One region of the Mesorhizobium sp. WSM3873 genome, then DNA from elsewhere that is predicted to be linked to it. Evidence: predicted binding sites of a transcription regulator. Region 1 holds the regulator's gene; each other region holds the start of a gene.
What was found. The regulator HrcA, encoded in region 1, represses chaperone genes, less so after heat shock. The targets are predictions, from matches to a motif close to GTTAGCACTCNCNNNNNGNGAGTGCTAAC.

Region 1 (3,276 bases):
GATCCTCGTTGTCGCCGATATAGTACCAGGGCCAGCCATAGAAGGCTCCCTCCTTGACGGCGGTCGCATATTCGAAAGGCACGTTGTCGCCGAGCTCGTCGCGTTCGTTGACGACGCACCAGAGCGCGCCCGTGGCCGGCTGCACCGTCATGCCCGAGCAGTTGCGCAGGCCGGTGGCGACCATCCTGCGGTTCTTGCCGTCAGGATCGAAAGCGAGCACATCCGCTCGGCCTTCCTCCGCGCCCCAGGTAGCGCCGAGCGGTGCCGATCTCGCCCATTCTTCGACGCCGCCCTTCGGCCTCGCTCCCATGCCCTCCGCGGTATTCGAGCCCGAGCCGACCGAGAGATAGAGCGTTTTGCCGTCGGGCGAAAAGGCGATGTCGCGCGTCCAGTGATGGCTCGACGGGATGTCCGAGACGATCGTTTCGGGCTCGCCGGAAGCTTTGAGGTCGCCGTCGCGATAGGCAAAGCGGACGACGCTGTTGCTGTTGGCGACATAGACCCATTGCGGCTTGTCGCCCGGCGGATAGAAGGCGATGCCGTAGGGCCGGGTCAGGCCTTTGGCAAAGACCGACTTCTCGGCGGACTTGGCGCTGCCTTCGGCCAGTCGATAGACGCGGACCTGGTTCGCCCTGCTGTCGGCGACGAAGAGATCGCCGTTCGGCGCCGTGCGCACGACACGCGGGCTGCTGATGCCCGAAGCCACCAGCTCGGCCGAAAAGCCGGGTGGGAGGGCTGGCGTGGCATCCTCGGGGCGATCGGTGACACCGCCGCCGTTCGAGGCGGATTCGGCGACATTCGGCTTCGGGAGATCGTCGGGCCTGATGAGGCGCCGCACGCCGGGCCGGTCGGCCTTCCAGTCACCGAAGGCCTTTTTGCCGGTGAGCAAGGGCTGATCGGCCTGCTGCGCGACGGCGCCGGAGGCCAGGAACAAAGCGAGGGCGGCAAGGCCGGCAATGCGTATCATGCTGTTCTCCGTTATTCGCCAACGTGCATCAGCAACCAGACAGCGAATATCGGGCAGGCTTTCCAAAAGAGAAGCCGGGCATGCGGATTTTGACGGGAAACGCCGGCAGTTCAGCTCTCTTCGATATCCAGATCGTCGTCGAGCTGCTTTTCCAACGCGACCAGATCGGCCGGCAGCGGCAGGCCCATGGCGCGCATTTCCCTGAGCTTCTCGCGCAGTAGCTCCTGGATCTCGTGATCGTCTTCCGGCTGGTTCACCATCTCCTCGAGCAGCAGGCTGATCTGGGCCTTGAACGATTCCAGCGCCATTTCCACCCTCCTTGCGACGTTTCCCGCTCGCCTACCTCAGCATGCGCGAAATCAACTGGGCCGTATAGTCGACCATCGGGACGATGCGGGCATAGTTCAATCGCGTCGGGCCGATGACGCCGAGCGCGCCGACGACGCGCGCATCTTTGTCGCGATAGGGCGCGACCACGAGCGACGAACCGGACAGCGAAAACAACTTGTTCTCCGAGCCGATGAAGATGCGCACGCCCGGACCTTCCTCGGCGAGGTCGAGGAGCTGCAGCAGTCCGTCCTGCGTTTCCAGATCCTCGAACAGATGGCGCAGCAATTCGAGATCGGCCTGGGCGGTGACGTTTTCCAGAAGATTGGCGCGGCCGCGCACGATGAGGCGCGCCGGCAGGCCGCTTTCGGCGCCGGCCCAGACGGCGAGGCCCTTCTCGACCAGTTCCTGCGACAGCGTGTCGAGAGCCGCCCTGGTCTCGTCCTTGATGCGCGCGATCTCGACCCGGGCCTCGGCCAGCGTGCGGCCGCGGATATGGGCGTTGAGGAAGTTCGAGGCCTCGTGCAGCTGCGAGACGGTGATACCGGCCGGCAGGTCGACAACGCGGTTCTCGACATCGCCGCTCTGCGACACGAGGACGGCGAGCGCCTTGGTGGGTTCCAACTGGATGAACTCGATGTGCTTCAGAGCCACCTCGTTCTTGGCGGCGAGCACCAGGCCGGCGCCGCGCGACATGCCGGAGAGCATCTGGCTGGCCTCTGTCAGCATATGCTCCAGCGTCGCGCCCGAGCCCGAGGCACGCACCTGCGCCTCGATGACGCGGCGCTCGTCGTCCGACAGATCGCCGAGCTCCATGAAGGCATCGACGAAGAAGCGCAGGCCGGTCTGGGTCGGCAGGCGCCCGGCCGAGATATGCGGCGCGTAGATCAGCCCCAGATGCTCGAGGTCGCTCATCACGTTGCGGATGGTGGCCGGTGACAGCGACGACGGCAGGATGCGCGACAGGCTGCGCGAGCCGACCGGCTCGCCGTCGCGCAGATAGGAATCGACAATCCGCCGGAAGATGTCGCGCGAGCGCATGTCGAGCGACTGAAGCACGGGCGGCTGCGATGCGGGATCGACTGCCTTGTTCATTCCAGCGAAAAACCTCCTATTGGAAGATATAGACTTAAGCCTCCCTGGCGCAACCCGGGCCATTTTCCCTTTGCGCGGAGTTTCCTTGGCGCCCTTTTCCTTTGCGCCATCCATCGCATGCGTCTACAAGCCGCCGACGAATCCAAAACCATAGGAAAGAAGGCCGAATGCGCCCCTCCAAACGCCAGCCCGACGAAATGCGCGCCATCTCCTTCGAGCGCGGCGTCTCCAAGCATGCCGAAGGCTCGTGCCTGGTGAAGTTCGGCGACACGCATGTGCTGTGCACGGCGAGCCTGGAGGAAAAGGTGCCGGCCTGGATGCGCAATTCCGGCAAGGGCTGGGTTACGGCCGAATACGGCATGCTGCCGCGCTCGACGGGCGAGCGCATGCGCCGCGAGGCTTCCGCCGGCAAGCAGGGCGGCCGCACGCTGGAGATCCAGCGGCTGATCGGTCGTTCGTTGCGCGCCGTTGTCGACCTGCAGGCCCTGGGCGAACAGCAGATCACCGTCGACTGCGACGTTATCCAGGCCGACGGCGGCACCCGCACCGCCTCGATCACCGGCGGCTGGGTGGCGCTATACGATTGCCTGCGCTGGATGGAAGCGCGCCAGATGGCCAGCGTTTCCAAGGTGCTCAAGGACCATGTCGCGGCGATCTCCTGCGGCATCCATGACGGACAGCCGGTCATCGATCTCGATTATCTCGAGGATTCCTCGGCCGGCACCGACGCCAATTTCGTCATGACCGGCAAGGGCGGCATCGTCGAGATCCAGGGCACGGCGGAAGGCGAGCCCTTCTCCGAAGAGCAGTTTTCGGCACTGATGGGACTGGCCAAGAAGGGTATTTCTCGGCTGGTCAGCCTGCAGCAGATGGCGGTGGCGTAGGTT
Region 2 (3,276 bases), on a different contig from region 1:
TGGCGCCCGGCGCCATCGCCACCGACTTCAACGGCGGCCATGTGCGCGACGACGCCGAGATCAACCGCGTCGTGGCTGGCATGACGGCGCTCGGCCGCGCCGGCGTCGCCGACGATATCGGGCCGATGATCGCCTCGCTGCTGTCGGAGGACAATCGCTGGGTCAACGCCCAGCGCATCGAGGTCTCGGGCGGCATGAATATCTAAGCGTGTTGGCGGATCAACCCTTCGAAGCCGTCGGCAAGATTGGCATTGCCGGCGGCGATGAAGCTCGACAGATTGCGGGCGCGTCCAGGCGTTTTGTTGGCATCGAGCAGCACCGCCCTGCCCTCATGCATGACGAAATCGAACTTTCCGTAGTCGAAGCCGAGCTTGCGCCTTAGCGCGCGAAGCTCGTCCGGTACGGGAACCGCCTCGCGACGGATCGTGTCGTCGCCCTTGACCAGGCTCTGCGGCGAGACGTGGCGTGTGCAGCGCTCGCGCTCGCCGCAGAACAGCCAGAAACGGGCGGCAAAGCCATCCGGCTCAGGCTCGGGAACAAATTTTTCCACAATGAGGTCCTCGCGTCCGAACAGCTCGGCCGGAACGTCGGCGAGCGAGGCATGGATCTGGTATTGGTCGAAAGATGCGACGCCGGGGAAGGGCATCGGCTTGCCGGCGCGCCGCGCGCGCCGATTCAGTTGCTGTTCCGGCGTTCCCCGATGGTTGAGGCTGCTCTTGACGATAACCTGCCCCTTCCAGCCGTCGTCCTTGCCGACGACGGTTCCGCTGATGCGGCGCTTGGAAATGTCGGCGGCGCCGAGATTGAGGCAGAAGGGAAAGGCGCGGGCATACTCGACATAATCGGGCGACGTTACGGTCGCATCGACATGCAGCACCGCGATATCGGCGGCCGGCTTCGCCGACGTGCCGCTGAGGACCTGCACCGAATGGCCGCGGCGCTTCAGTTCCTCCAGCAGATCGAAGAGCATGTACGGGCTGTCCCGGCGCCATAGCAGCCCGCGCCGGCTTTGGAAGCGGTCGAACTCATGCGTGATGACGGCGATGCGTGCCATTGTTCCCCCCTTGGCCTATCAAGCGTCGTCCACTATTCGATCGGATACAACGCGCTACCGGGCTGGGGTTTGCATGACCGAGCATTGGAATGCAATTCGCAAACATTGGCAGTTGCTCGGCTCACCCCTGCGGCCGCCGGCGGAGGTTGTCGAAAGCTACGACCGCGAGCTCGACCTTGCCCGGTCGGATGTCGTGATGCTCGGCGTGACACCCGAGCTCACCGAGCTCGGCGCCACGATGACGGCGGTCGACGAGTCTTCGCACATGATTGCCGGCATCTGGCCGGGCGATACCCATACGCGCAAGGCGGTGCAGAGCGACTGGTTCGATCTGCCGTTCGCCGATGCAAGCGTCGAGGCGCTGATCGGCGACGGATGTCTCTCGGTCATCGGCGATGCCGGCCCCAGGCGCACGCTATTTGCGTCGATCGCACGCGCGCTCAAGTCCGACGGCCGCGCCGGCATCAGGCTTTACGCCTCTCCAGCAACGCCGGACGACCCGAAGGATGTCCGCGCTCTGGCACTAAGCGGCGGCGTCTCGACTTTCCATGAGCTCAAATGGCGCGTGGCCATGACCGCGATCGGCGACGCGCCGGATTACACGATCCCGGTCAAAGCCATCCTCGAACAGTTCGAAAGGGTGTTTCCCGACCGCGAGGAGCTTTCGGCCCGAACCGGATGGGAACTGCCGGTCATCGGAACCATAGACGTCTACCGGAACTCGTCCGCCGTCTACAGCTTCGCCCCCGCGGCAGCGCTCATCGAGGAAGGCCGGACCTTCTTCGAAGATCTCCGGCTAGCCTCTAGCGGCACATACGGTCTGGCCGAACGCTGCCCGCTGCTGGTGTTGCGCTCGCCGAAGCGCCTGGACTAAACGAGCTGGATTGCTCGCCCACGCTTCGCGCAGCCACCGCATTTCCGCCCAGGGCTCCGCCTGAGAAAAATTGCGCCATTGCCCCTCCCCGCGCGCCTTGACTCTCGGAAGCCACCAGCCTATCTCAGCGCCACGTTAGCACTCGCCTTAGGTGAGTGCTAACTTATATCCGGCGGCCTCGCCGGATGGAGGAACAGTTCTCACCGTTCTCATTCGAGGAAGACAACATGGCAAAGTCCAAGTTCCGCCCGCTTCATGACCGCGTGGTCGTTCGCCGGGTCGAATCCGAATCCAAGACCGCCGGCGGGATCATCATCCCGGATACGGCGAAGGAGAAGCCGCAGGAAGGCGAGATCATCGCCGTCGGCTCCGGCGCCCGCGACGAAAGCGGCAAGCTCGTGCCGCTAGACGTCAAGGCCGGCGACCGCATCCTGTTCGGCAAGTGGTCGGGCACCGAAGTCAAGCTCAATGGCGAAGACCTTCTGATCATGAAGGAATCCGACATCATGGGCATCATCGGCTGATCATCGGCCTCTCTCTATCAACTGAATTTTCGGGCTCTGTCCGAGCCCCTGTCAGGAGCTTACTATGGCTGCAAAAGACGTAAAATTCTCCCGCGATGCCCGTGAGCGCATGCTGCGCGGCGTCAACATCCTCGCCGACGCGGTGAAGGTCACCCTCGGCCCGAAGGGCCGCAACGTCGTCATCGACAAGTCGTTCGGCGCTCCGCGCATCACCAAGGACGGCGTCACCGTCGCCAAGGAGATCGAGCTCGAAGACAAGTTCGAGAACATGGGCGCGCAGATGGTTCGCGAGGTCGCCTCGAAGACCAACGACATCGCCGGCGACGGCACGACCACCGCGACCGTTCTCGCCCAGGCGATCGTCCAGGAAGGCAACAAGGCCGTTGCCGCCGGCATGAACCCGATGGACCTGAAGCGCGGCATCGACCTCGCCGTCACCGAAGTCGTCGCCGCTCTCGGCAAGGCCGCCAAGAAGATCAAGACTTCGGAAGAAGTCGCCCAGGTCGGCACGATCTCGGCCAATGGCGACGAGTCGGTCGGCAAGATGATCGCGGAAGCGATGCAGAAGGTCGGCAACGAAGGCGTCATCACCGTCGAGGAAGCCAAGACCGCCGAGACCGAGCTGGAAGTCGTCGAAGGCATGCAGTTCGACCGCGGCTATCTCTCGCCCTACTTCGTCACCAACGCCGACAAGATGGTCGCCGATCTGGAAGACGCCTACATCCTGCTGCACGAGAAGAAGCTCTCCAACCTGCAGGCCATGCTGCCGGTCCTGGAAGCCGTCGTTCAGACCTCGAAGCCGCTGCTCATCATCTCGGAAGACG
Region 3 (3,276 bases), on a different contig from region 1:
TTCAAGGGGCTGGATCGAAGATTTCTCCTTGGCGCAGGTGCCTAGGGAAGGTTGCGGGATCAGGGCATCAAGATGCGCAGCGCAGGTTGATTTTCGAGGCCGTCAAAGACGGCGAAACGAAACTCATTCTGCTCGAAAGCAGTTTCATGAACCGCAAAACCCCTCGGCGGGTCCGACCGATTTTTTGCCGGAAGCTGTCGGCATCAGGGTAGAACCATCGTGTGCCTCGGCCCGCAATTTGGGACCCAGTGCTACGGGAGCCCTGACTTTGATTGCATTCTATGGCTGCCTTCATTAATAAAACCGATCCGCCGCCGTTTATCAAAGCAGGAGCATTGCGTGACAGAAGAAGCCGAAAACAATACTGACGCCCTTATCGAGCTTACCGCCGAAGTAGTGTCGGCCTATGTGTCGAACAATCCGCTCCCGGTAGGTGAGCTTCCGGCTCTAATCGGCCAGGTGCATACGGCGTTGAAGGGCACGATGGGCGGCCTGGTTGCGAAGCCTGAGGACCTCAAGCCTGCCGTTCCCATCAGGAAGTCGGTCACGCCCGACTACATCATCAGCCTGGAGGATGGAAAGAAGTTCAAGTCGCTGAAGCGGCATCTGGCGACCCACTATGGTCTGACGCCCGAAGAATACCGGGCGAAATGGGGACTATCGGCAGACTATCCGATGGTTGCCCCGAACTATGCCGCCGCGCGCTCAGCTTTGGCGAAGACCATGGGCCTCGGCAGAAAACCCAATGAGGCCCAACAGGCCGCACCGGCAAAGAGGAGCCGCAACAAGGCGGCCTCCTGACATCGTTCGCTCGTTCTTCGGCCATGTGCCTTTTGAAAGGCGGAGATCCCGCCTTTCGCCAATCGTTCTGGCCTGAATGGTGCCAAGGACGATTAGCGTACTTTGCTGAGATTGCCGGCCGAGGACTTGCCGGTGCGGCGGTCCTGCTCGATTTCGTAACTGATCTTCTGACCATCGGCGAGCGATGACAGACCTGCACGCTCGACAGCAGAAATGTGGACGAAAACGTCCGGGCCGCCCGCATCGGGCTGGATGAAGCCGAAGCCCTTGGAGCTGTTGAACCACTTCCGGTTCCGATCGCCATCTATGGTGTTTCCTCTTTAGCATTGCAGTGTCGCCTGGCCCTAAGCCAAACCGTCTCGGATGATAAGCGCGGATAGACGCAGCTAATGAGGTCGCTCCGGCGAATTGAGTGGCGCCTGCGCGCTGATCGCGCCAACCGGGCGTTCGTTAATTCCCGTAGGACGATCGATTGGCGCTTTGGCTATGGGACAGGTATCTCCAGCAGAACGGTTTCATATTGGCTTTGAAGCAGCCTTCGAAAATTACTTCGGCTCGGCACCTACAATGCCCTCATCCTGCCAATCTCCATATGCAAGTGCACCAAAGGAGAGATCTCCAATTTAACTTCTACACGAAAAGAGAGGCTCGGCCCAATGAGCAGGGTGGCGCGCGCGGACGCGGCTTCGGTTTCGTCGGCGACGTTCGCTCCGCTGGAGAATCCCACCTTTCGTGTTATCTGGCTTGCCGCACAGGTGTCGAGCCTGGGCTGGCTGTTCCAGACCGTTGCGGTCAGCTGGCTGATGGCAACCATTTCGACCTCGGACGTGATGGTCGCTCTGGTGCAGACCTTCACGACGCTGCCCGTATTCATTCTGTCGATCTTCGCCGGGCCATCGCCGACAATTTCAGCCGCCGCCATGTCATGGCGATCGGCTGGTGCGTGATAGCCTTGTCATCGATCATGCTGACTGCTCTTGTAGCGATGGGATATTACAATCTCTGGATGATCCTCGCCCTGAGCTGTCTGGCCGGTTGCGGCGCTGCCTTTAGTCGAGTCCGCCGCCTGCTCGGCCGTTAATTTCACATAATTTCACATTTTTTAACACAGACGAAAGTCGGCCCAGAGCTGACGGCCGAAACGCGCTTAGGCAGCGGGATGCGCCCGTAATGGAGGCCAGGCTTCCGTCTCGATTCCAAATCTTTTGCTCTTCGGCTGTCCGCTCATCCGTCTTGACCAGGACGAACCTACAGCCTATCTCACCGCCACGTTGGCACTCTCCACTGGCGAGTGCTAACCGGGCTCCGGCAACGGAGAACCTTTCAACCTCCGCACCAGGGATATCCAAAATGGCAAAGTCGAATTTCCGGCCGCTGCATGACCGCGTGGTCGTTCGTCGGGTCGAATCCGAATCCAAGACCGCGGGCGGGATCATCATCCCCGATACGGCTAAGGAAAAGCCGCAGGAAGGCGAGATCATCGCCGTCGGTTCCGGCGCCCGCGACGAAGCCGGCAAGCTCGTCCCGCTCGACGTCAAGGCCGGCGACCGCATCCTGTTCGGCAAGTGGTCGGGCACTGAAGTCAAGCTCAATGGCGAAGACCTTCTGATCATGAAGGAATCCGACATCATGGGCATCATCGGCTGAATTTCGGCCTGTCCATCAACTGAGTTTTCGGGCTCTTCCCGAGCCCCTGTCAGGAGCTAACCATGGCTGCAAAAGACGTAAAATTCTCCCGCGACGCCCGTGAGCGCATGCTGCGCGGTGTCAACATCCTCGCCGACGCGGTGAAGGTCACCCTCGGTCCCAAGGGCCGCAATGTCGTCATCGACAAGTCGTTCGGCGCCCCGCGCATCACCAAGGACGGCGTCACCGTCGCCAAGGAGATCGAGCTTGAGGACAAGTTCGAGAACATGGGCGCGCAGATGTTGCGCGAGGTCGCTTCGAAGACCAACGACATCGCCGGCGACGGCACCACGACCGCGACCGTTCTGGCGCAGTCGATCGTCCAGGAAGGCAACAAGGCGGTTGCCGCCGGCATGAACCCGATGGACCTGAAGCGCGGCATCGACCTCGCCGTCACCGAGGTCGTCGCGACGCTGATCAAGAACGCCAAGAAGATCAAGACCTCCGAGGAGGTTGCCCAGGTCGGCACCATCGCCGGCAATGGCGACGAATCGGTCGGCAAGATGATCGCGGAAGCGATGCAGAAGGTCGGCAACGAAGGCGTCATCACCGTCGAGGAAGCCAAGACCGCCGAGACCGAGCTGGAAGTCGTCGAAGGCATGCAGTTCGACCGCGGCTATCTCTCGCCCTACTTCGTCACCAAAGCCGACAAGATGGTCGCCGATCTGGAAGACGCCTACATCCTGCTGCACGAGAAGAAGCTCTCCAACCTGCAGGCCATGCTGCCGGTCCTGGAAGCCGTCGTGCAGACCTCGAAGCCACTGCTCATCATCTCGGAAGACGTCGAAG

Region 2: groES (co-chaperone GroES) is a predicted target of HrcA. The motif match lies at 2,063-2,091, and genes of this name have one in related genera.
Region 3: groES (co-chaperone GroES) is a predicted target of HrcA. The motif match lies at 2,072-2,100, and genes of this name have one in related genera.

Annotation. Positions count from the first base shown of each region.
Region 1 covers NZ_LYTM01000055.1:249,555-252,830, forward strand. Annotated here, with positions in the region: gene A9K71_RS27215 (sorbosone dehydrogenase family protein) at 1-967, opposite strand, end outside; gene A9K71_RS27220 (hypothetical protein) at 1,078-1,275, opposite strand; gene hrcA (heat-inducible transcriptional repressor HrcA) at 1,307-2,389, opposite strand; gene rph (ribonuclease PH) at 2,557-3,273, shown strand.
Region 2 covers NZ_LYTM01000036.1:1,720-4,995, forward strand. Annotated here, with positions in the region: gene A9K71_RS22325 (SDR family oxidoreductase) at 1-206, shown strand, start outside; gene A9K71_RS22330 (hypothetical protein) at 203-1,054, opposite strand; gene A9K71_RS22335 (methyltransferase domain-containing protein) at 1,128-1,928, shown strand; gene groES (co-chaperone GroES) at 2,156-2,452, shown strand; gene groL (chaperonin GroEL) at 2,517-3,276, shown strand, end outside.
Region 3 covers NZ_LYTM01000005.1:169,461-172,736, forward strand. Annotated here, with positions in the region: gene A9K71_RS05310 (MucR family transcriptional regulator) at 340-801, shown strand; gene A9K71_RS29870 (cold-shock protein) at 894-1,109, opposite strand; partial or broken gene A9K71_RS29875 (MFS transporter) at 1,458-1,855, shown strand; gene groES (co-chaperone GroES) at 2,152-2,448, shown strand; gene groL (chaperonin GroEL) at 2,511-3,276, shown strand, end outside.